Regions from separate parts of the Streptomyces sp. NPDC048566 genome, predicted to be linked through region 2. Evidence: riboswitches for the same ligand, from Rfam matches in the RefSeq annotation. Region 2 holds a riboswitch; each other region holds the start of a gene.

Region 1 (5,495 bases), on a different contig from region 2:
TCGGCGGCGGAGAGTCCTCCCGGCTCTACAACCGTCTCGTCCGCCGCGACCGCACCGCCGTCGCGGCCGGCTTCGGTCTGCTGCGGCTGGCCGGGGCGCCCTCGCTGGGGTGGCTGGACGTGAAGACGTCCGGTGACGTGGAGGTCCCGGTCATCGAGGCCGCCGTCGACGAGGAGCTGGCGCGGTTCGCCGCGGAGGGCCCCACCGCCGAGGAGATGGAGCGCGCGCAGGCCCAGCTGGAGCGCGAGTGGCTGGACCGGCTCGGCACGGTCGCCGGACGGGCGGACGAACTGTGCCGCTACGCCGTCCTGTTCGGTGACCCGCAGCTGGCCCTGAGCGCCGTGCAGCGCGTCCTCGAGGTCACCGCGGACGAGGTCCGGGAGGTCGCCGCGGCCCGCCTGCGGCCCGACAACCGCGCCGTGCTCGTCTACGAGCCCACCGCCCCCGAAGCCACCGACGCCGCTGACGACACCGACGAGGAGGCGGCGAAGTGACCGAGCTCGCCACCATGGACTTCCATCCGCAGCCGCAGGCCGGCCGGCCCAAGCCGTGGGCCTTCCCCGCGCCCGAGCGCGGCACCCTGGGCAACGGCCTCACCGTCCTGCGCTGCCACCGCCCCGGCCAGCAGGTCGTGGCCGTCGAGGTGATCCTCGCGGCACCGCTGGACGCCGAGCCAGAGGGGCTGGACGGCGTCGCCACGATCATGGCGCGTGCCTTCTCCGAGGGCACCGACAAGCACTCGGCCGAGGACTTCGCCGCGGAGCTGGAGCGCTGCGGCGCCACGCTCGACGCGCACGCCGACCACCCGGGGGTCCGGCTCTCCCTGGAGGTGCCCGTCTCGCGCCTGGCCAAGGGACTCGGGCTCCTCGCCGACGCCCTGCGCGCCCCGGCCTTCGCGGACGGGGAGATCGAGCGGCTGGTGCGCAACCGGCTCGACGAGATCCCCCACGAGACGGCCAACCCGGCCCGCCGCGCGGCCAAGGAGCTGTCCCGGCAGCTGTTCCCCGCGACGGCCCGCATGTCGCGCCCGCGCCAGGGGACCGAGGAGACCGTCGAGCGGATCGACTCCGCGGCCGTACGGTCCTTCTACGAGAAGCACGTCCGTCCCGCCACGGCCACCGCCGTCGTCGTGGGTGACCTCACGGACGTCGACCTGGACGCCCTGCTCGGCGACACCCTGGGCTCCTGGACGGGTTCGTCCGCCGAGCCGCGCCCGGTGCCGCCGGTGCACGCCGACGACACCGGACGCGTGGTCATCGTGGACCGTCCCGGCGCCGTGCAGACGCAACTGCTGATCGGGCGCGTCGGCGCCGACCGGCACGACCGTGTGTGGCCCGCCCAGGTGCTCGGCACGTACTGTCTCGGCGGCACCCTCACCTCGCGCCTGGACCGCGTCCTGCGCGAGGAGAAGGGCTACACCTACGGCGTGCGGTCGTTCGGGCAGGTCCTGCGCTCCGCCCCGGACGGCTCCGGTGCCGCCATGCTCGCGATCAGCGGCTCGGTGGACACGCCGAACACCGGCCCGGCTCTGGACGACCTGTGGAAGGTCCTCCGCACGCTGGCGGCCGAGGGGCTGACGGACGCGGAACGCGACGTCGCCGTGCAGAACCTGGTGGGTGTGGCGCCCCTCAAGTTCGAGACCGCCGCCGCCGTCGCGGGCACGCTCGCCGACCAGGTCGAGCAGTTCCTCCCGGACGACTACCAGTCGACCCTGTACCGCCAACTGGCCGCCACCGGCACGGTGGAGGCCACCGCCGCCGCCGTCAGCGCCTTCCCGACGGACCGTCTGGTGACGGTCCTGGTGGGCGACGCGGCCCGGATCGCGGAGCCGGTCAGGGCGCTCGGCATCGGCGAAGTCAGCGTCGTCTCCGCCGAGTAGGACCGTGTGACCGAGATGGGCCCTGGTGACCGATGCGTCGCCAGGGCCCTCCTTTACGCGGACATCGTCGCCAAGATGTCCGTATTGGTACGGAGGTTGGCTTCTGCGCTGTGGGATGCGCTACAAAAAACGTGATCCGTTTGTTGTTCGAAAGACGCCGCGTCTAGCGTCGGTCCGGCTGTTCGTCAGGCAGTGCGCCGCGCCCGCGGCACCGGACAGTCATCGCCGAGTCCCCGCATGGCGCGAGCCAGGGGAGCCGGGGACCCACACGCAGTCCCTGGGGTGAATCGGACGCCCTCCCGGAGGGGGTCCGTAGGAGACCTTCCTGCTCCGAACCCGTCAGCTAACCCGGTAGGCGAGAAGGAAGGAAAGGACCAGCCCCTTCATGGCGTTCACCTGTGGCACCGGGAAGCATCGTCGTCCGGGCCGCGTTCAGCGCGGCACGAAGAACGCCGTCGGCGTCGCGGCCCTCACCACCACCGGTGTCCTCGGAACCCTCGCGGCCCCGGCGTTCGCCGCCGAGTCCTCCGTCGAGCAGACCGGACTGACCCAGGCCGTCACCATCGGCGGCTCCGTCGCCGAGCAGATCGACGAGCAGGCCGCCGCCCAGCAGCACGCGGCCGACGTGGCCGCCGCGCGGGAGAAGGCCGAGCAGGCCGCGCGCAAGAAGGCCGCCGAGCAGGCCGCGCAGGCCCGCGAGGCCAAGGAGCGTGCCGCCCGCGCCGCCGAGCGCAAGCGGCTCAACAGCTTCGTCACGCCCATCCCCGGCTCCTACGTCTCCACCGGCTACCAGGCCGGCGGCAGCCTGTGGTCCTCCGGCAGCCACACCGGTGTCGACTTCCACGCGGCGTCGGGCACCTCGGTGCACGCCGTCGGGGCCGGCACCGTCGTCACGGCCGGCTGGGGCGGTGCCTACGGCAATCAGGTGGTGATCAAGATGCACGATGGCACGTACACCATGTACGGGCACCTGTCGTCGATCGGGGTCTCCGTCGGCCAGGCGGTCACCCCGGGGCAGCAGATCGCGCTCTCCGGGTCGACCGGCAACACCACGGGACCGCACCTGCACTTCGAGGCGCGCACCAGCGCCGAGTACGGCTCCGACATGGACCCCGTCGCCTACCTCCGCTCGCACGGCGTGAACGTCTGACGACCGCTTCGCCGCTTCTCCGCCGATTTCGATGCCCCGGCTCACCGAGCCGGGGCATCGTCGTTTCCGGGGTCGCCTGGCCAAAAAATATCCATGGATTCGGTCCTCCCATCGGAAATTAAGGCTTCCTGCAATAGAGTCGCTGAACAAGCGTCAATCGATGGCGTTTCGCGGGGATTAAAGCGGAGGTCGGATCATGCGTATTCCGGCGCACTCGGTATGCACGGCAATCCGTGACGACATCGTGGCGGGCGTCTACGAGCGAGGCGGCCGGCTCACCGAGGAACTGCTCGCCCGGCGCTACGGCGTCTCGCGCGTCCCCGTGCGCGAGGCCCTGCGCACCCTGGAGGCCGAGGGGTTCGTCGTCACCCGCAGGCACGCGGGGGCGTGCGTGGCCGAGCCCACCGAGCAGGAGGCGGCGGATCTGCTGGAGATGCGCATGCTGCTGGAGCCGATGGGTGCCGCGCGGGCCGCGCAGCGCCGCACCGAGGCGCACCTCAAGGTGCTCCGGGGCCTGGTCAGGCTCGGCCAGGAGCGCTCCCGGCGGGGCAACAGCGAGGACCTGCGCTCCCTGGGCGGCTGGTTCCACGAGACGCTCGCCCAGGCGTCGGGCAGCCCCGCGCTGACGTCGACGCTGTCCCAGTTGCGGCACAAGATCGCGTGGATGTACCTGGTGGAGGCGCCCGCCAATGCCGCGGAGTCCTGGGCCGAGCACGGCGCCATCGTGGACGCGGTCGCCCGCGGGGACGGGGAGCGGGCCCGTGCGATCACCGCGCTGCACGTGGAGCGCTCGGCGCCGGCGCACCGGCTCCGATTTCCCGCGGGCGGCGACCGCCAGGACCGTGTGAGGACTTCGCAACATCCCGTAAACATGACGGGCCAACGCCATTAACATGGGCGCCGTATACAAAGAAGGTTATTCGGGTGGCCGACTATTCTGCCGCCGCTTCATTCGTGTGCCCGACATTCCGGAGTGCGCTCCTTTCGTTCCGGGCGGCGCGGCCCGGGTGCCGTTCCGGGGAATTCTCGGACCGGTGTGCGGAAACGGCCGAGCCGCGCCCCCGGTGCAGGGTGGCGCGGCTCGGCCGTGTGGCGCCCGCGGGCCTCGTGGGCCGGCTCAGACGGTCTCGGGCAGCTCGTCGAGCCCCTCGGCGACCAGCTTGGCCAGGCGGTCGAGAGCGGCGTCCGCGCCCTCGGCGTCTGACGCGAGGACGATCTCCTCGCCACCCTGGGCGCCCAGGCCGAGGACCGCCAGCATGGAGGCCGCGTTGACGGGGGTGCCGTCGGCCTTGGCGATCGTCACGGGGACACCGGAGGCCGTGGTGGCCCGGACGAAGATGGAGGCGGGGCGGGCGTGGAGGCCCTCAGCCCAGCCGACGTTGACGCGGCGCTCAGCCATGTGATGCTGCCCTTCAGGTGTTCAGGGTTGTCTAGACCAGTGTCCCATATCGGGAAGCGTGCCCGGACGGGTGCCGCGCCCCGCCCGCGGACGGCGGCCCGTCGCGACGCCGTATCCCACAGAGTGCCTCGCGCCGCTGTCCTGCGCGAGCCGTAGTCTGGGGCCCATGCAGACCCCGTCGGACCGGCACGAGTACCCCGCGCACTGGGAGGCCGACGTGGTGCTGCGCGACGGCGGCACCGCCCGCGTCAGACCCATCACGACCGACGACGCGGAGCGCCTGGTCAGCTTCTACGAGCAGGTCTCGGACGAGTCGAAGTACTACCGCTTCTTCGCGCCCTACCCCAGGCTGTCCGCCAAGGACGTCCACCGCTTCACGCACCACGACTTCGTGGACCGCGTCGGCCTCGCCGCCACGGTGGGCGGCGAGTTCATCGCGACCGTGCGCTACGACCGGATCGACGCCCGGGGCCTGCCCGCCTCCGCCCCCGCCGACGAGGCGGAGGTGGCCTTCCTCGTGCAGGACTCCCACCAGGGCCGCGGCGTCGCCTCGGCGCTGCTCGAACACATCGCGGCCGTGGCGCGCGAGCGCGGCATCCGCCGCTTCGCCGCCGAGGTGCTGCCCGCCAACAACAAGATGATCAAGGTGTTCACGGACGCCGGGTACACCCAGAAGCGCAGCTTCGAGGACGGTGTCGTCCGCCTGGAGTTCGACCTCGAACCCACCGACCGGTCCCTCGCGGTGCAGCACGCCCGCGAGCAGCGCGCCGAGGCCCGGTCCGTGAAGCGGCTGCTGGCGCCCGGCTCGGTCGCCGTGATCGGTGCCGGACGCGCCCGGGGCGGGGTCGGCCGCAGCGTCCTCGACAACCTCCGGCAGGCCGGCTTCACCGGCCGCCTGTACGCGGTGAACAGGGCACTGGAGGAGAAGGAACTCGACGGCGTCCCCGCCCACCGCTCCGTCCGCGACATCGGGGAACCCGTCGACCTCGCGGTCGTCGCCGTCCCCGCCGAGCAGGTCCTCGACGCCGTGACCGAGTGCGGCGAACACGGTGTGCAGGGACTCGTGG
Region 2 (5,495 bases):
CCGCGGCCCGCGCCGCGGGGCTGTCCCCGGCCCACCTCTCCCGGCTGGAGACCGGCCGTCGCCAGCCCTCGCTGCCGATGCTGCTCGCCGTGGCCCGGGTCTACGGTACGACGGTCTCCGAACTGCTCGGCGAGACGGTCCCCGAGCGCGACGCCGTCGTGCGCGCGGCCGACATGGACCCGACGCCGGCCGGCGGCTGGACCTACTGGCAGGCCGGAGCCCCGGGGCGCGGCATGCAGGCCCTGCGCGTACACGTCCCCTACGGCTCCCAGGGGGACATCGTGCGGGTCCATCCCGGCGAGGAGTGGCTGTACGTCGTCGAGGGGCGGCTCCGGCTGCGGCTCGGCGACACGGTGCACGTCCTCGCCCCTGGCGACAGCGCGCACTTCGACTCGCTGACCCCGCACCGGATCGCCGCCGCCGAGCGGACCGGTGCCGCCTTCCTGTTCGTCCACACGCTCTTGCAGAGCCCGACCGCCGCGCTGTGCCTCGGCCCGGCGGCGGGCCGCCCCGACCCGGGAGGGACGTCATGACCGAACCCACCGAACCGCGCGAGCGGTCCATGGAGGAGAAGTTCCCGCGCGCCCTGTGGGTGCGGCTGATCATCTACGTCGCCGTCGGCCACCTCTTCGCGGCCTTCGTCTACCTGCTGTTCACCCTGGGCGCCCGCAACCAGTAGCGGCGGGCACCCCGCGCGGGCACGCGGGGTGCGGACCCGCGCGGGCGCTTCAGTCCAGCAGACGCTCGCGCAGCCGGTCGCGCAGCGCTGGGGTCAGCCCCAGCCCCCGCTCCAGGTACGGGTCGACCCCGCCCCAGGTCTCCTCGATGGTCTCGAACGCGGCCGACAGGTACTCGGCACGTGCGTCGAAGAGCGGGCCGAGCAGCTCCATGATCTCGGGGGAGTAGGCCGAGGCGGCGGAGCCGCTGCGCCGCACCTTGTAGCGCCGGTGCGTGGCGTTCGACTCCAGGTAGTCGGCGACGATCGCGTCGCGCTCGACGCCGATGGCGAGCAGGGTGACCGCGATCGAGAGGCCCGCGCGGTCCTTGCCCGCCGCGCAGTGCATCAGCACGGGCACGCTGTCCTCCGCCATCGACAGCAGCACCCGGGAGTGCTCCGCGGTGCGCTCCCGGACGATGGTGCGGTAGGAGCCGACCATGCGGTCCGCTGCCTTGCCGTCGCCGAGTATCGCGCGCAGCTGGTCGAGGTCGCCGTCCCGCACCATCTTCCAGAACTCGCTGCCGTCCGCCGGGTCGCTCAGCGGGAGGTTCACGTTCCGCACGCCGGGCAGCTCCACGTCCGGGCCCTCCAGCTTCTGGTCCGCGGCGTTGCGGAAGTCGAAGATCGTGTGCAGGCCGAGCGTGGCGAGGAAGGCGGTGTCCTGCTCCGTCGCGTGCGCGAGATGGCCGCTGCGGAACAGCCGCCCCGGGCGCACCCGCCTGCCGTCCGTGGTGGGCAGGCCGCCCACGTCGCGGAAGTTGCGCACGCCGGCCAGCTCGGGCTCGGTCGACGGGACCTGCTGCGTCACGGGGGCTCCTCATCGTCGGCCGCCCGCCGACCGGCCGGACCCGGCGGCGCCCGGCGGCTGCTGTCTTCGGTCGCCTTCCCGACGATACGACATGGGTTCCTGAGGCAATGAGTTGTCCACAGGCGTTGCCTCCCCGCGCTCCCGCGCCGATGACGTCGATCCCTGCTCGCGCCTGCCCGCATCGGTGGGGGACGGACGGTCGAGACCGGCGCGGACGGCCGGACCCGGCGGCTCACCGGCACGACGAGCGGTCGCGCGCTCCGGCGGTGGCGGCCGGATCGACCTCGGGGTGCCGGCCCGCACCGACCGGGATGTGGACCTCCCGCAGCACCGATCCGCTCGGCCGGCTCGCCATCGACCCGCTCGCCATCCAGCACGGCTTCGGCCGGGTGCACCGGCCCGGATCACGGCGGCCCGGGTCACGGGCAACCCGATCACCCTGCCCGACGGCCGGGCCGGTTCCCCGCGCCTCCGCTTCGTGAGCGCCACGGCGGAGGTGCCGGGCGTCGGTACCGGGCGTCGGTGGCGGCCTCATCCGACGGAGCGAGGCCGAGCCGGCGCGGGAGCGGGAGTGGGGTGCGCTCCACAGGGAGATCAGGCCCGTCGTGCAGCAGGCGACCTCTACAGGCTGCGCGGCCCGGAGAGCGGACTCGGTGGCGTGCGGGAGGCGCCGCGGCGAGGCCGTGGTCCTCGCCGGGGCTCCGGAAGAGAGCCGGGGCGAGCGGCCCGCCCCGCTCCGGCTGCGCGGACTCGACGGGCGGGGATCTGCGAACAGGTCGAAACGGGCGAAATGTGCAGCGATGTGCCGCTGTGTCTTTACGGATTGTCCGTCGGTCCGTGCGGCGACCTCGACGCGATGGTGATCCGACTGCGCCACATCCGGCCCTTCTGTCCCTTTTGTATCCTTCATTCCAACTGGCCCTGGAATGGGGCGGCATGGGGTGCGCCGCGTGAGCAGGGTCATATTCGTGACGATGCGTTGCCGAGCGCCCATTCCAACGGGCCTTTGAATACGGGCTTCTTGAATGTCCGGAAAGATCGTCTTTCCACGGAGTGTGACCGCGAATTCCGCATGGATCAAGAAAGGGAGGCGTGGGAAATCCGCACCCAGTTGTCCGCGCGCTCCCCTCTCGCCTACGTTCTGCCTCAATCCGGACGGACGCCCAATCCTGCCGCCGCCCGGAATTCCGCACACTCACCCGTACACGGCAGGAGCGGGGGACCCACAGGTTCCGCGCCTGGTCCGGATTCCGGAACAGGCTAGGGGTACAGCCGCGCAGCAGCGCGGCCGGGCATCTCCAGCCCGCACCCGACAGCTCACCTCGCAGGCGCCGGAGAGGAATTCGCCATGCCCGCGAAGGGTAAGCACCGCCGTCCCAAGTCCCTGCGACTCACCCGCACGATCGCCGCGGCCGGCACCGGTGGCGCCGCACTCGCGCTGCCGCTGCTGGGAGCCACCGGCGCCCACGCCGCGACCCCCGCCGCCGCGCAGCACACGCAGAAGGCCGCCGCCGTCGCGCCGGCCGCCGCCAAGGCCGCCGCGCCGAGGACGTACGCGGTGAAGGCCGGAGACTACCTCGCCAAGATCGCCGGCGAGCAGCACGTCTCCGGGGGCTGGAAGAAGCTCTACGCCGACAACCGCTCCGCCATCGGCGGCGACCCGTCCCTGATCCACCCGGGCCTGAAGCTCTCGCTCGGTGCGAAGGCCGCCGCCCCGAAGGCCGCTGCTCCTAAGGCCGCCGCCCCGAAGGCCGCTGCTCCTAAGGCCGCCGCGCCGAAGACCGCGCAGGCCAAGCCCTCCGCCGCGAAGGCGGACACGGCCGGTACCGCCGCCAAGGCCGCCTCCACCAGCACCGGTTCGGGCTACACGCTCCCCGTGGCCGGCGCCACCATCGGCACCAACTACCACGTGGCGGGCAGCATGTGGTCCAGCGGCTACCACACCGGCACGGACTTCGTCGTCCCGACCGGCACGACCATCAAGTCCATCGCCGCGGGCACCGTCGTCTCCGCCGGCTGGGGCGGCGCCTACGGCAACCAGGTCGTCATCCAGCACGCCGACGGCCGGTACTCCCAGTACGCCCACATGTCGTCCCTGTCGGTCTCGGCGGGGCAGAGCGTGACCGAGGGCCAGCAGATCGGCCTCTCCGGCGCGACGGGCAACGTCACGGGACCGCACCTGCACTTCGAGATCCGCACCACGCCCGACTACGGCTCGGACATCGACCCGGTCGCGTATCTGCGCTCGCACGGCGTCGCCCTCGGCTGACCCGTGCTCCCGGTGACCTGCTCCTGACGGCAGGACCGCCTCCGAAGGCCGGACCCCACGATCCCCGGGGTCCGGCCTTCGGTGTGTCCGCCCGCGCGGCGGACGTCAACAGCCCCGGCGGAGGCTCTATTCCGCGATCGGCCACCTGGGGACGCGTGGTCTATCTCACCGGCCGTCAACCCCTCCCTACGGTCGCGTAGCTCACATCCCGCGGTGAATCATGGGCCGATGTGGCAGACCATTCGAAGAGTGACGGCAGATCAGTGATCGGGTCGTACGTCGCGGTGGGGGACAGCTTCACCGAGGGCGTCGGCGACCTCGGACCCGACGGCGCCTTCGTCGGCTGGGCGGACCGCTTCGCGGTCCTGCTCGCGGACCGGCGGCCCGAGGGCGACTTCGCGTACACCAACCTCGCGGTGCGCGGGAAACTGCTCGACCAGATCGTCGAGACGCAACTCGTGCGCGCCAAGGAGATCGGCCCGGACCTGGTCTCGTTCTGTGCGGGCGGCAACGACATCATCCGGCCCGGTACCGATCCCGACGACGTCGCGGAGCGCTTCGAGCGCGCGGTCGCCGACCTCACCTCGGCCGTCGGCACGGTGATGGTGACCACCGGTTTCGACACCCGTGGCGTGCCCGTGCTCCGGCATCTGCGGGGCAAGATCGCCACCTACAACGGCCACGTGCGGGCCATCGCGGACCGCTACGGCTGCCCCGTCCTCGACCTGTGGTCCCTCAGGACCGTCCAGGACCGCCGGGCCTGGGAGGGCGACCGGCTGCACCTGTCGCCGGAGGGGCACACCCGGGTGGCGCTGCGGGCCGGGCAGATCCTCGGCCTGGAGGTGCCGGCCGACCCGGACCAGCCCTGGCCGCCCCAGCCGCCGCGCGGCACCCTGGAGGTGCGCCGCGACAACATCCACTGGGCCCGCGAGTACCTGGTCCCGTGGATCGGCCGCCGGCTGCGCGGCGAGTCCTCCGGAGACCACGTCTCCGCCAAGGGCGCGCTCTCCCCGGACGACATCAAGACGCGCATCGCGTCGGTGGCCTGACCGGGCACCGGCGGGCGGCGCCCCGGGTCCGCGGACCCGGGGCCGGCCGCCGCGGGCGGTGCCGGCCGGGCCGCGGGCACGTGGGCGCGGGTGCGGCGCACCCGCTCCGGGTGGCGGGGGCCGACGTCCGCGGGCGGCCCGGCCGGTGACGGGGTGCGGCGGCCGATCAGCGCGGGCTCGACACCGACTCGACGCGATCCAGGCACAGTTCGCGCGCCAGCGCCTCGTCCGCCCACTGCTGGGTGCGGGCCCGCGACACGGTGCCTCCGTAGGCGGTCATCTGGACGGCCAGGCCGTCGAGCAGGGCGGTGAGGCGCAGTGCGGCGCCGGTCGGATCGGGGCACCGGAACTCGCCCGCGGCCACCCCTTCGGCGATCACCTCGGTGAGGGCCGCCTTCCACTGCCGGTCGAGGTCGCGGGTGACCTCCAGCAGGGCCGGCTCGCGCAGGGCGGCGGCCCAGCCCTCGATCCACAGCCGCCACCCCTTGGCCTGGCCGGTGGGCGCGTACCAGCGCACGGCGCTCCGCAGCCGGCGCAGGGCGGTCGTACGGCGGCCCAGCAGCTTGCGCAGATGGGCGAGGTCGTCCTCGGCCGCGTAGGTGAAGGCCGCGGCCACCAGCTTCTCCTTGGTCGAGAAGTGGTAGAGCACCA
Region 3 (5,495 bases), on a different contig from region 2:
CGGTGTGCGCGGGGCGTTACCACCCGCCGCCCGATCCGGACGTCTGCGCGATGGACTTCGCCGTCGACACTCTGGTGGTGCGCAGACCGTCGCCGGAGGAGTGGGCCGCGATGGCGCAGGACGTCGGCCTGCTCGACTGATGCGGATCGTGTTCCGGGCGACGGGGCCGCCCGGAACACGATCGGCCGGCTCCGGGTGCATCCGCCGGGGCCCGGCGAACGGAAGTACGGCATCAGTAGCGACGTCGCGCTCGGGGCGCGTCGCGCCGAGGGGTGCCGAGGGCCATGACGAATCCGCAACCGGGTCGAGAGACTCCCGAAGCCGCCTACATCGGCCATGTCGGAGACTGCCGGGTCTGCCAGCGGGAATCGGGCCGCTGTCCGCGCGCCGAACGCCTGTGGCGGGCCTACCAGGAGTGGCGCAGCGGATACGGAACCCGCCCCGGACCGGCGGACTGAGCCGAGCGGCACCGGCCGCCCCGCCCGCGCCCGGCCGACCCGACGACCCGTTCCCCTCGCCCCGTCCCGCGGGCGCTTCCGGCCGGCGGGAGCCGTGCGGGACGCGCCACCGGCCGAGCCGTTCGGACGGCGCCGCGGGCCGGGAACCGAGCAGGCGAGGCCGTGGCTCGACACGGGCACTGCTGCGCGCCCTCGGGTGATCGACGATGATGGGCGCGGTGGCCGTCGCACGACCGGTGACAGGCGCGGCGACCGGGAAGGCGGAGCGGGCCCCGGTCCCTGCGCCACGGCACGGCCAAGCGGCCGTGGCACGCCGCGGAGGCGTGACCAAACCGCGGGCGATCGGGCTACGGATATCCGGTGTCCGGCGACCGTCGTCGGCGGACGAGGCAGCGGCGTCCAGGCGCCCCGACGGTGAAGAGGTGCCATGCGAGGCTCCGCGAGGATGTCCGACCGCGAGGGAACGCGGCCCGGGACGGCCCGGGGCCTCACGGCGCTGGCGCCGCACCGGATGCCCGGCGGGGAGGAGGGACCGGCGCGGGCCGCGGTGCTGATCCTGCACGGCGGACGGGCCGACAGCCTGGCCCCGTCGCGGCCCTGGCACGTCTCCCGGCTCCGCATGCGGCCGTTCGTCCGCTCCGTCCTGCGGTCCGTGCCGGACCCCGGCGTCGTGGTCGCCGAGGTGCGCTACCGCGTCCGCGGCTGGAACGGAAGCGCCGCCGACCCGCTCGCCGACGTGCACCGCGCACTCGCCGAACTCACCGAAATGGTCGGCGAGGTGCCGGTCGTGCTCGTCGGTCACTCGATGGGCGGCCGTGCGGCGCTGCGCGCCGCGGCGGCGCCGCAGGTCCGCTCGGTGGTCGCCCTGGCACCCTGGTGCCCCGAAGGCGAGCCGGTCGCCCACCTGCGCGACACGCGCCTGGTGGTGCTGCACGGGGACCGGGACCGCATCACCGACGCGGCGGCGTCCTTCGCCCTGGTCCGACGGGCGGCGGGGGAGGGCTCCACGGCACGCGCCGTGCGGGTCGCGGGGGGCGACCACGCGATGCTGCGGCGTGCCCGGACCTGGCACCGGGTCACGGCGTCCGCGGTGGCCGCGCTGCTGCCGGGCGCCGACGGCGCGGACGGCGTCCTGCCCGCGGCGGGGCCGGACGGCCGCCCGGGTGTGCTCTGAGCCCCGGTTCGCACCGGGGGACCGGTCCTACGCCGAGTCGAGTCGGTCGGCCGGATCGGGGCCCGGGGAGAAGGGCCGGCGTGTGCCCGCCGGTGTGCGCGGTGCGGAACCGGGCAGTCCCCCCGTGGACGGATCCCAGCTGAGGATCCACTCGAAGTCGCGCTGCAGCCGCCGGGCTTCGCTCCGTACGAGTGTCGGTATGTCACCGCGTTCGGCGACCAACTGGGCGTAGATCGGTGCATCGTGCACGGGGGAATCCTCGACTCGCTCTCGTGGCCGCCGGCGGGCCTCTGCCCTGTCGACGGTAGGGCGGACGCGCGGCCGAGGAGGAGATCCGGCCAGGTCGGCCAAATCCGGTCAGAGCCCGGCCATCGACAGCCGCCGATGCCGAACAAGCTGTCAGGGAACGCCAGTTCTGTGCGCACCTGCGGCGTCCCCGCGGACCAGGGCGGGCGAGCCGCACGCTCCCGGCGGGTGGCCGCGCCGCCGGGTGGGCGGACCGGTCCTCGCCGGCGCCCCGGGGCCTCGCCCCGGAAGTCGCTCCGTCGAACCCGCCCGTGTCGCAGGCCGGTTCGCCGACCGACCGTGCCCCCGACGTCGCGCAGCGCGGCGATGCGATGAAGGTCACGAAAACGTATCGGACATCTGGGACGTGGATCTTCACACGGGGTGCACAACTTGGCTAAGTTGACGTCCGGCCGTCCGATTCCCTCCGGCGACAGCACGCCGGGCGGTGCGGCCTCCGCCGAGTTCGGCCCGTCCCCGCGGCGGCCGGAGCCGGGGACCCACCGAACCCGGGGTGAATCGGCCGGCTGCCGCACGGGCAGCGGCCGTAGGGCACACCTTCCACAGCCGTCCGCCCGAACCCGACAGCTAACCCGGTAGGCGGATGACGGAAGGAGTGCCAACCCCATGGCGCCGGAACGCACCCAGCCCAGCGGCGAAGAAGTCCGCAGGCGGCTCGCATCCCTCTACGACCGGGCCGAGGACGACACCGGGAACTTCAACGCGACCCGGGCGCTTGCGGCCCGTTCCCGCCGGGTCGAGCGCCGCTCCGCCGCCCGCGGGCCCGCCGACCCACGGCCCGCCGCGGCGGAGCCCGCTGCCGCCGATCCGGCCCGGGAGGACCTGATGCGCCAGTGGTTCGACGGCGCGCGGTCCCGGCTCGGGCCCACCGTCGCGGCGGTGCTTCCCGCAAGCCGGGAGCCGCTGCCGCATCCCGCGCCCCCCCGGACGGCGCGGGATGCGGCACTCCCCGCGGAACTCCCGGCCGCGCAGCTGGGGCAAGGTCCCCGTCCGGTGGCGGAGTTGACGGCCGGACCCGGCGCCGAGCCGGCCCCCGCCCCCGGCGCGGAGCTCACCGCCCGCCCCCTTCTCGAACTGACCGCGGCCCCCGCGTCCGCACCGGCGGCCGAGGCCGCCCTCACCGCACCCGACACCGGCGGCACGCCCTGGCCCACTCCCGGGCCGGCCCGGCCCGAGTCCGGGGACCCGTCCTCCCCACGGTTCCGCAAGGACCGTGCCCGGCGCCAACTGGTGGCCGCGCGCGAGATGCTGAGCCGGCACGCCGCGCGGCCCGACGCCGCCCTGCCGGTGGCGTACCCGGCGGCGGAATCCGCTCCGGCCGCTCTGGAGGCCCCGTCGGCCGGCTTCGCGCCGTGGGAGACCGGGTCCCTGCCGGCCGCGCCCGTCGCCCCGGTCTCGGCCGACGGCTTCCCGTGGCCCGCCGCGGACACGGGACGCGCGCCGGTGCAGGGCGCCCCGGAGCCGGGCATCCCGTTCGAGCCCTGGTCGACGACCGTCCCCTGGTCGGACCCGGCCGCGGCGCCGTACGCGGACCCGCGTCCGGTGTGGCCCGCGGCCGCCGAACGGCCCGCGCCGGGCGCTCCCTGGCCGGCCGGCCCGGACGCCGGGTTCGACACCGGCGGTACCGCGGTCCTCGCGGCACCGCCGGTCACCGGCTACGACACCCGGGCCGCGGAGGCCGTGGCCTTCGCCCGGGCCCAGCTCGGCAGGCCGTGTGTCCGGGGAGCGTCGGGACCCGGTTCGTACGATTCCCCGGGGCTCACACGGGCCGCCTGGCGGAGCGCCGGTGTGCTGCTGCCTCGGACGATCCAGGACCAGTCGGGGATCGGGCCGGAGATCGCGCCGGAGGCCATGCTGCCGGGAGACCTGGTCTTCCTCCACGAGGATCTGAGCCACGTGGGCCTGTGCACGGGCGACGGCGTGATGGTGCACGCGCCCAGCCCCGGCGGCCGGATCACCGAGGAGCCGGTGCAGTGGACCGGCCCGGCCGCCGTCCACCGCGTCGTCCGCCCGGTCTGACGAACGGCGCGGCCGGCCACGGAGCACTCCGCCGCCGGCCGCGCCGTCCTGCCGTCCGCTCAGAAATCGCTGTCGATCCCCGTGACGGCGGCCGGGCCCAGCGGGGCGTCGTTCTCGGAGAGGCCGCTCTCGCGCAGGGCACCGGACACGAGCCGGACGGCCTCCGCCTCGGCGGTGCGCCGGTCGGCGGCCTCGACCTCCAGACGGACGGAGAACGTGTGGTTCTCGTCGACGGTGAGCAGGCTCAGTTCCTCGGTCTCGCCCAGGTCCGTGTTCTGCGGGTCCTGAGGGCGCAGCCTGCGCTCGACGTCTGCGCGGGAGGCCTCCGAGACGCCGTGGACGAACGTCCCGGGAACGGTGATGACGTAGGTGGTCACAGGAACTCCTAGCGTGCGTGCCCCGCGGGCCTTGAGGTGCGGTCGGCGATGTGATCGCCCGTATACCCCGCATTGTGACGGTCACCCGCGTCTTCTTCGCGCCGGAACACCCGGCTCCGAACGCCCGGCCGGACACGCGGAGCCGGCTGTTTGCGACCCGACGGCTCACAGCCGCAGGATCACCAGGGCCGTGTCGTCGGTGGCCCCGCCGGGCGGCAGGAGTTCGGTCAGCAGGGCGTCGGCGAGTGCCTCGGGATCGTCGCCCCGGTGAGCGGACACCGCTGCGGCGAGTCGTCCGATGCCGACGTCGATGTCCTCCCGGCGCCGTTCGACCAGCCCGTCCGTGTAGAGCACCAGCGTGTCGCCCACCCGGAAGCCGGTGCCCGCCTCGGGGCGGGCCACGTGTTCCGGCCGGGCGCCCAGCGGTGGATCGGTGGCCCGGTCGAGGAACTCCACCCGCCCGTCGCCGCGGAGCAGCAGCGGCGGGAGGTGCCCCGCACTGCTGTAGGTGACCGTACGCGTCCGCCAGTCCACGGCGACGGCCACCGCGGTGGTGGACTCCGCGCCGGGGACGGAACGCGCGTACAGACCCAGCACCTCCAGGGCGCGGGCGGGACCGCGCGAGGCCCGGCACGCCGCGCTGAGGGCGCTGCGCAACTGGCCCATGACACACGCGGCGGACAGCCCGTGGCCCACCACGTCCCCCACCGCGATCGCCATCCGCCCGTCGGCGAGGTCCACCAGGTCGTACCAGTCCCCACACACGTTGAGCGCCCCGGTGGCCGGCCGGTAGCGCACGGCCGCCCGGTGCGGGCCCGTGTACTGAGCGGCCGGCAGCAGCGCGTCCTGGAGCGCGAGCGCCACCGACCGCTCCCGGGCGTGCGCCTTGCGCAGCCGCTCGTTGATCTCCTGCAGTTCCCGGGCGCGGGTGAACAGGTCCGCCTCCAGGACGCCGGCGCGCTCGACGTCCGTGCGTCGCCCCCGGGCCCGGATCAGTTCGGTGACGTCCTCCACCCGGTGGACCAGGAGGATCACCGAGCCGTCCTCGCCGAGCAACGGCACGTTCACCGGACTCCAGTACCGCTCGTGCCACACCCCCGGCCGCTCCGGCGACTCGACGTCGTAGCGCTGGAGGGCCATCGCGTCGCGCTCCCGGGTCTC
Region 4 (5,495 bases), on a different contig from region 2:
GAGCACGCGCCGGTGCACCGGACGCGGCTGCCCAGCGGGGTGGAGGCCTGGCTCGTCACGCGCTACGCCGACGCCCGGCAGACCCTCGCCGACCAGCGGCTGTCCAAGAACCCCGCGCACCACGACGAACCCGCGCACGCCAAGGGGCGGACGGGCATCCCGGGGGAGCGCAAGGCCGAGCTGATGACGCATCTGCTGAACATCGACCCGCCGGACCACACCCGGCTGCGCCGCCTCGTCAGCAAGGCGTTCACCCCGCGCCGTGTCGCGGAGTTCGGCGCACGGGTACAGGAGCTGACCGACGGGCTCATCGACGGCTTCGAGGGGCGGGGGTCGGCGGACCTCATCCACGAGTTCGCGTTCCCGCTCCCCATCTACGCCATCTGCGACATGCTCGGTGTCCCCCGGGAGGACCAGGACGACTTCCGGGACTGGGCGGGCATGATGATCCGGCACGGGGGCGGGCCGCGGGGCGGGGTCGCCCGGTCGGTGAAGAAGATGCGCGGCTACCTCGCCGAGCTGATCCACCGCAAGCGCGCGGCGCTGCCCGCCGAGCCCGTGCCCGGCGAGGACCTGATCTCCGGGCTGATCCGCGCCTCCGACCACGGCGAGCACCTCACGGAGAACGAGGCCGCCGCCATGGCGTTCATCCTGCTGTTCGCCGGGTTCGAGACGACGGTCAACCTGATCGGGAACGGGCTGTACGCCCTGCTGACCCACCCCGGGGAGCGGGCCCGCCTGGAGTCCTCGCTGCGGGCCGGGGAGAGCGGACTGCTGGAGACGGCGGTCGAGGAACTCCTGCGCTACGACGGCCCGGTGGAGCTGGCGACCTGGCGGTTCGCGACCGAGGACGTGCGGATCGGCGGCCAGGACATCGCCGCCGGGGACCCGGTGCTCGTCGTGCTCGCCGCGGCCGACCGCGATCCCGAGCGCTTCGACGGGCCGGACACCCTCGATCTGACGCGGCGTGACAACCCGCACCTCGGCTACGGCCACGGCATCCACTACTGCCTCGGCGCGCCGCTCGCCCGGCTGGAGGGGCAGACCGCGCTGGCGACCCTCCTCACCCGCCTCCCCGATCTCCGGCTCGCCGTCGACCCGGCTGACCTCCGCTGGCGCGGCGGGCTCATTATGCGCGGTTTGCGCACGCTTCCGGTGGAGTTCGCCCCGGTCGGGCCGTCCGCGACCGCTTCGCCCGGTGCGTCCGTACAGCGCTCCGGCGGGGAGTCCGGGGAGGAGGGGTGGACGCCGGACCGGTCGTCGTGACCCCGGCTGTCAACTGACACGCCGTCAAATCTGTGATCTTCACGTGATCTGCGCTGCATCGACTTGTGACAAGCGTTCGAGTCCGGATACGTTCACCCATCAATGCGGCCCCGGCACCGATCACTTCGCCGTGGGTGCCGCACTCACCCCGCTGTCACGCGAAAGGCTTCCGCATGCTCTCCGGGAACGGCCGTCATCGGCGCCCCCGTCAGGCCCCGGCCCTCATCGTCGCCGCGGGGGTGACCGGGTCGGCCATCGCGATCCCGCTGCTCGGGGCGTCGAGCGCGAGCGCGGCCGACGGCACCACCTGGGACCGGGTGGCGGAGTGTGAGAGCGGCGGAGCGTGGAGCGCCGACAACGGCAACGGGTACTACGGCGGGCTCCAGCTCTCCCAGGAGAACTGGGAGGCGTACGGCGGCCGGGTCTACGCGCCGACGCCCGACCAGGCCAGCCGCTCGCAGCAGATAGCCGTCGCCGAGAAGGTGCTCGACGGCCAGGGGCTCGCCGCCTGGCCGACCTGCGGGCCGCTCTCCGGGCTCAGCAAGAGCTCGGCCGGGGTCGAGGTCGACACGGGCATGGGTGACGGGGCGTCGGGCGACGGCGAATCCGATGCGACCGGACTGTCCACCTCGCCCGACTCGTCGCCTTCGCGGGGATCGTCCAGATCGTCCGACACGTCCTCTTCCGCGGAGACCGGTTCCCCCGAGGTGACCGAGAACACCACGAAGTCCGACACCTCGCGGAAGACGGAGGAGCCGGGCGGGGGCGCGACCGGTGACGAGACGCCCGACGAAACCGGCACGGCGGACAAGTCGGGCCGGAGCGGGGACGCTTCGGAACCCTCCGCGAGCGCGTCGACCGCGCCCGGGCGGCACCGCGGCGGCAGTGCCGACGAGGACGCGGCGGACGCCGACGCGGGCGCCCGTGCCGACGCCGCGGGCGGGCGGCACGCCTCACGCGGCGTGGACGAGGCGCGCGACGCGGACGGCGGCACGTATGTCGTGCGCGCCGGGGACAGCCTCTCGACGATCGCCGACACCCTGGACCTCGCGGGCGGGTGGTCCGGGCTGTACGCCGCGAACGAGCGGACGGTGGGTGCCGACCCCGACCTCATCCTGCCCGGTCAGAGCCTTGCTCTTGATGCCGAAACGGTCGAAAAGTAGCGGGAGTTCGCGTCATGGTTCGCTCGCTATTGTCCGGTTTGGCGCGAGTGAGACATGAGTCTCAGAAGCCCTGATCGTCTTTGAAAATACGGCGATCGACTGCTTACGGTCGTGATCGCTCGCCACCGCGGGCCCCGACGACCGCAACGCCGAATCCTGCCGGCGGCCGTACGGGAACAGTCGTCGCGTCAAGCGCCGTGGGCAGGAGCGGGGGACCCAAGGTAGGTGCCGCGAACGGGAGTCGACAGACGCCCGGGAGCGGCTAGGGGTAAAGCCGCGCGCCGAGGTTCCGGACGGAACCGGGTGGCGCGGCCGGGCACTCAACCGGCCCGAACCCGACAGCTCACCTCGCAGGCGTCGGTGAGGGGATCAACTCGATGCTGTTTTCCAGCAAGGGCAAGCACCGCCGCCCGAACAAGGCCACCCGTGTCGCCACGCTCGCCGGTGTCACCGGTGTCGCCATCGCCGCTCCGCTGATGGCGGCCGGCAACGCCTCCGCCGCGACCGCCTCCGAGTGGGACGCCGTCGCGCAGTGCGAGTCCGGCGGCAACTGGTCGATCAACACCGGCAACGGCTACTACGGCGGCCTGCAGTTCTCGTCCTCGACCTGGGCCGCGTACGGCGGCACCGCCTACGCCTCCACCGCCGACCAGGCGTCGAAGGCGCAGCAGATCGCCGTCGGCGAGAAGGTCCTGGCCGCGCAGGGCAAGGGTGCCTGGCCGACCTGCGGCACGGGCCTGTCGGGCGCCGCCTACGGCGGCGGCTCCACCGCCTCCACCCCCTCGGCCTCCACCGGCTCCTCGGCGTCCGGCGGCTCGCAGGACACCCGTTCCTCGGAGCAGCCCGCCTCCCGTTCGCAGGAGCGCCCGGCCGCGAAGAAGACCGTCACCACCCCGACCGGCAAGAAGGTCGAGAAGGGCGACGGCGAGTACAAGGTCGTCAAGGGCGACACCCTCAGCTCGATCGCCGCGAAGCACCACGTCGAGGGCGGCTGGCAGAAGCTGTTCAAGCTGAACCACGACATCGTGGACGACGCCGACGTCATCTTCCCGGGCCAGCAGCTCCACCTGAGCTGAGCCGGGCCGCGCCCCGGCCGGACGTGGCCGTCCTCGGCGGACGGCGGCCACCCTCCCGGCCGTGCGGCCCCTCCGGCCGAACGGTCGGCCCCCGGCCGCCCCGCCCTCAGGCGGGGCGGCCGGGGCCCCGCCCCTCGCGGGCTCCCCGCTCCGGTGCGTGTTCCCCCGTACGCATCCGGAGCGGGGTTTTCCATTTTGTTTTTGTTCCGATCGGGAACATTATGTACCGCGAGTTCTGCCCAAGGGGTGGTCGATCGGCTGGCCGATCCCTCCGGGCCGGTTAGGCTCGTCCCGCAGGGCTGGCCAAGCACTGCGTACCCGCGTCACATCCCAGAAGGAGATGCTCGTGCCGTCCATCGACGTCGTCGTAGCCCGGGAAATCCTGGACTCCCGAGGCAACCCCACGGTCGAGGTCGAGGTCGGCCTCGACGACGGCAGCACGGGTCGTGCCGCCGTCCCGTCCGGCGCCTCCACCGGTGCCTTCGAGGCCATCGAGCTCCGCGACGGTGACCCCAACCGCTACCAGGGCAAGGGCGTCGAGAAGGCCGTCCTCGCCGTCATCGAGCAGATCGGCCCGGAGCTCGTCGGCTACGACGCCACCGAGCAGCGGCTGATCGACCAGGCGATGTTCGACCTGGACGCCACCGACAACAAGGGCTCGCTCGGCGCCAACGCCATCCTCGGCGTCTCGCTCGCCGTCGCGCACGCCGCCTCCGAGGCGTCCGACCTGCCGCTCTTCCGCTACCTGGGCGGCCCGAACGCGCACCTGCTGCCCGTTCCGATGATGAACATCCTGAACGGCGGGTCGCACGCCGACTCCAACGTCGACATCCAGGAGTTCATGATCGCTCCGGTCGGCGCGGAGTCCTTCTCCGAGGCCCTGCGCTGGGGCGCCGAGGTCTACCACACCCTCAAGAAGGTGCTGAAGACCAAGGGCCTGTCCACCGGCCTCGGCGACGAGGGCGGCTTCGCCCCGAACCTGGAGTCCAACCGCGCCGCCCTCGACCTCATCGTCGAGGCCATCAAGCAGGCCGGCTACATCCCCGGCGAGCAGATCGCGCTCGCGCTCGACGTCGCGGCGTCCGAGTTCTACAAGGACGGCAGCTACGAGTTCGAGGGCAAGTCCCGCTCGGCCGCCGAGATGACCGAGTACTACGAGGAGCTCGTCTCCGCGTACCCCCTCGTCTCGATCGAGGACCCGCTGTACGAGGACGACTGGGCCGGCTGGAAGGTCATCACCGACCGGCTGGGCGACAAGGTCCAGATCGTCGGCGACGACCTGTTCGTCACCAACCCCGAGCGACTGGCCCGCGGCATCGAGGAGGGCTCCGCCAACGCCCTGCTCGTCAAGGTCAACCAGATCGGCTCGCTCACCGAGACCCTGGACGCCGTCGAGCTGGCCCAGCGCAACGGCTTCAAGTGCATGATGTCCCACCGCTCCGGCGAGACCGAGGACGTCACCATCGCCGACCTCGCGGTCGCCGTGAACTGCGGGCAGATCAAGACCGGCGCCCCGGCCCGCTCGGACCGCGTCGCCAAGTACAACCAGCTGCTGCGCATCGAGGAGATCCTCGACGACGCCGCCGTGTACGCCGGCCGCTCGGCGTTCCCGCGCTTCAAGGGCTGAGCACCACCCGCCCCGGAAGCGTCGTCCGTACGTCCCCGTACCCGGTCCCGTACCGTGTGCGGGGACGTACGCACGTGACGGGCCCGCACACGGCGGGCCCCGTACTGGGGAGGCGGGACTCATGGCCGTGAAGGACCGGGACCGGTTCTCCACCGCGACCAGGATCAAGCTGCTCGGCGAGCAGACTGCGGCCCGGGTCTACCGCTCCCAGACCAAGCGGCAGGCCCGCCGCTCCCGGCTCACCGGCCGGGCCGCGCTTCTCGCCCTGGTGCTGTGCTCCCTGGTCGTCGCGCTCGCCTACCCCATGCGGCAGTACGTCTCCCAGCGCGCCGAGGTCGCCGACCTCCAGCACCGCCAGGAGCA

Evidence for each region. Region 2 has a riboswitch for cyclic di-AMP ahead of ACGFS9_RS12365 (peptidoglycan DD-metalloendopeptidase family protein). Riboswitches for the same ligand answer to the same signal wherever they lie in the genome.
Region 1: it holds a riboswitch for cyclic di-AMP, as region 2 does, so the genes downstream of both, ACGFS9_RS00460 (M23 family metallopeptidase) here and ACGFS9_RS12365 (peptidoglycan DD-metalloendopeptidase family protein) in region 2, are expected to answer to the same signal.
Region 3: it holds a riboswitch for cyclic di-AMP, as region 2 does, so the genes downstream of both, ACGFS9_RS01160 (NlpC/P60 family protein) here and ACGFS9_RS12365 (peptidoglycan DD-metalloendopeptidase family protein) in region 2, are expected to answer to the same signal.
Region 4: it holds a riboswitch for cyclic di-AMP, as region 2 does, so the genes downstream of both, ACGFS9_RS03685 (transglycosylase family protein) here and ACGFS9_RS12365 (peptidoglycan DD-metalloendopeptidase family protein) in region 2, are expected to answer to the same signal.

The regions. Positions count from the first base shown of each region.
Region 1 covers NZ_JBICWL010000001.1:119,183-124,677, forward strand. The annotation lists gene ACGFS9_RS00450 (M16 family metallopeptidase) at 1-494, shown strand, start outside; gene ACGFS9_RS00455 (M16 family metallopeptidase) at 491-1,879, shown strand; cyclic di-AMP (ydaO/yuaA leader) riboswitch at 2,093-2,251, shown strand; gene ACGFS9_RS00460 (M23 family metallopeptidase) at 2,265-3,029, shown strand; gene ACGFS9_RS00465 (GntR family transcriptional regulator) at 3,226-3,921, shown strand; gene ACGFS9_RS00470 (HPr family phosphocarrier protein) at 4,147-4,428, opposite strand; gene ACGFS9_RS00475 (GNAT family N-acetyltransferase) at 4,595-5,495, shown strand, end outside.
Region 2 covers NZ_JBICWL010000005.1:375,062-380,556, reverse strand. The annotation lists gene ACGFS9_RS12380 (helix-turn-helix domain-containing protein) at 1-533, shown strand, start outside; gene ACGFS9_RS12375 (DUF6126 family protein) at 530-679, shown strand; gene ACGFS9_RS12370 (tyrosine-protein phosphatase) at 729-1,526, opposite strand; cyclic di-AMP (ydaO/yuaA leader) riboswitch at 2,713-2,870, shown strand; gene ACGFS9_RS12365 (peptidoglycan DD-metalloendopeptidase family protein) at 2,875-3,795, shown strand; gene ACGFS9_RS12360 (SGNH/GDSL hydrolase family protein) at 4,059-4,844, shown strand; gene ACGFS9_RS12355 (TetR/AcrR family transcriptional regulator) at 5,011-5,495, opposite strand, start outside.
Region 3 covers NZ_JBICWL010000001.1:278,082-283,576, forward strand. The annotation lists gene ACGFS9_RS01145 (beta-glucanase) at 1-140, shown strand, start outside; gene ACGFS9_RS01150 (alpha/beta hydrolase) at 904-1,632, shown strand; gene ACGFS9_RS01155 (hypothetical protein) at 1,660-1,881, opposite strand; cyclic di-AMP (ydaO/yuaA leader) riboswitch at 2,366-2,536, shown strand; gene ACGFS9_RS01160 (NlpC/P60 family protein) at 2,545-3,957, shown strand; gene ACGFS9_RS01165 (hypothetical protein) at 4,017-4,334, opposite strand; gene ACGFS9_RS01170 (PP2C family protein-serine/threonine phosphatase) at 4,500-5,495, opposite strand, start outside.
Region 4 covers NZ_JBICWL010000001.1:819,915-825,409, forward strand. The annotation lists gene ACGFS9_RS03675 (cytochrome P450) at 1-1,266, shown strand, start outside; gene ACGFS9_RS03680 (transglycosylase family protein) at 1,440-2,429, shown strand; cyclic di-AMP (ydaO/yuaA leader) riboswitch at 2,613-2,801, shown strand; gene ACGFS9_RS03685 (transglycosylase family protein) at 2,807-3,505, shown strand; gene eno (phosphopyruvate hydratase) at 3,846-5,132, shown strand; gene ACGFS9_RS03695 (septum formation initiator family protein) at 5,254-5,495, shown strand, end outside.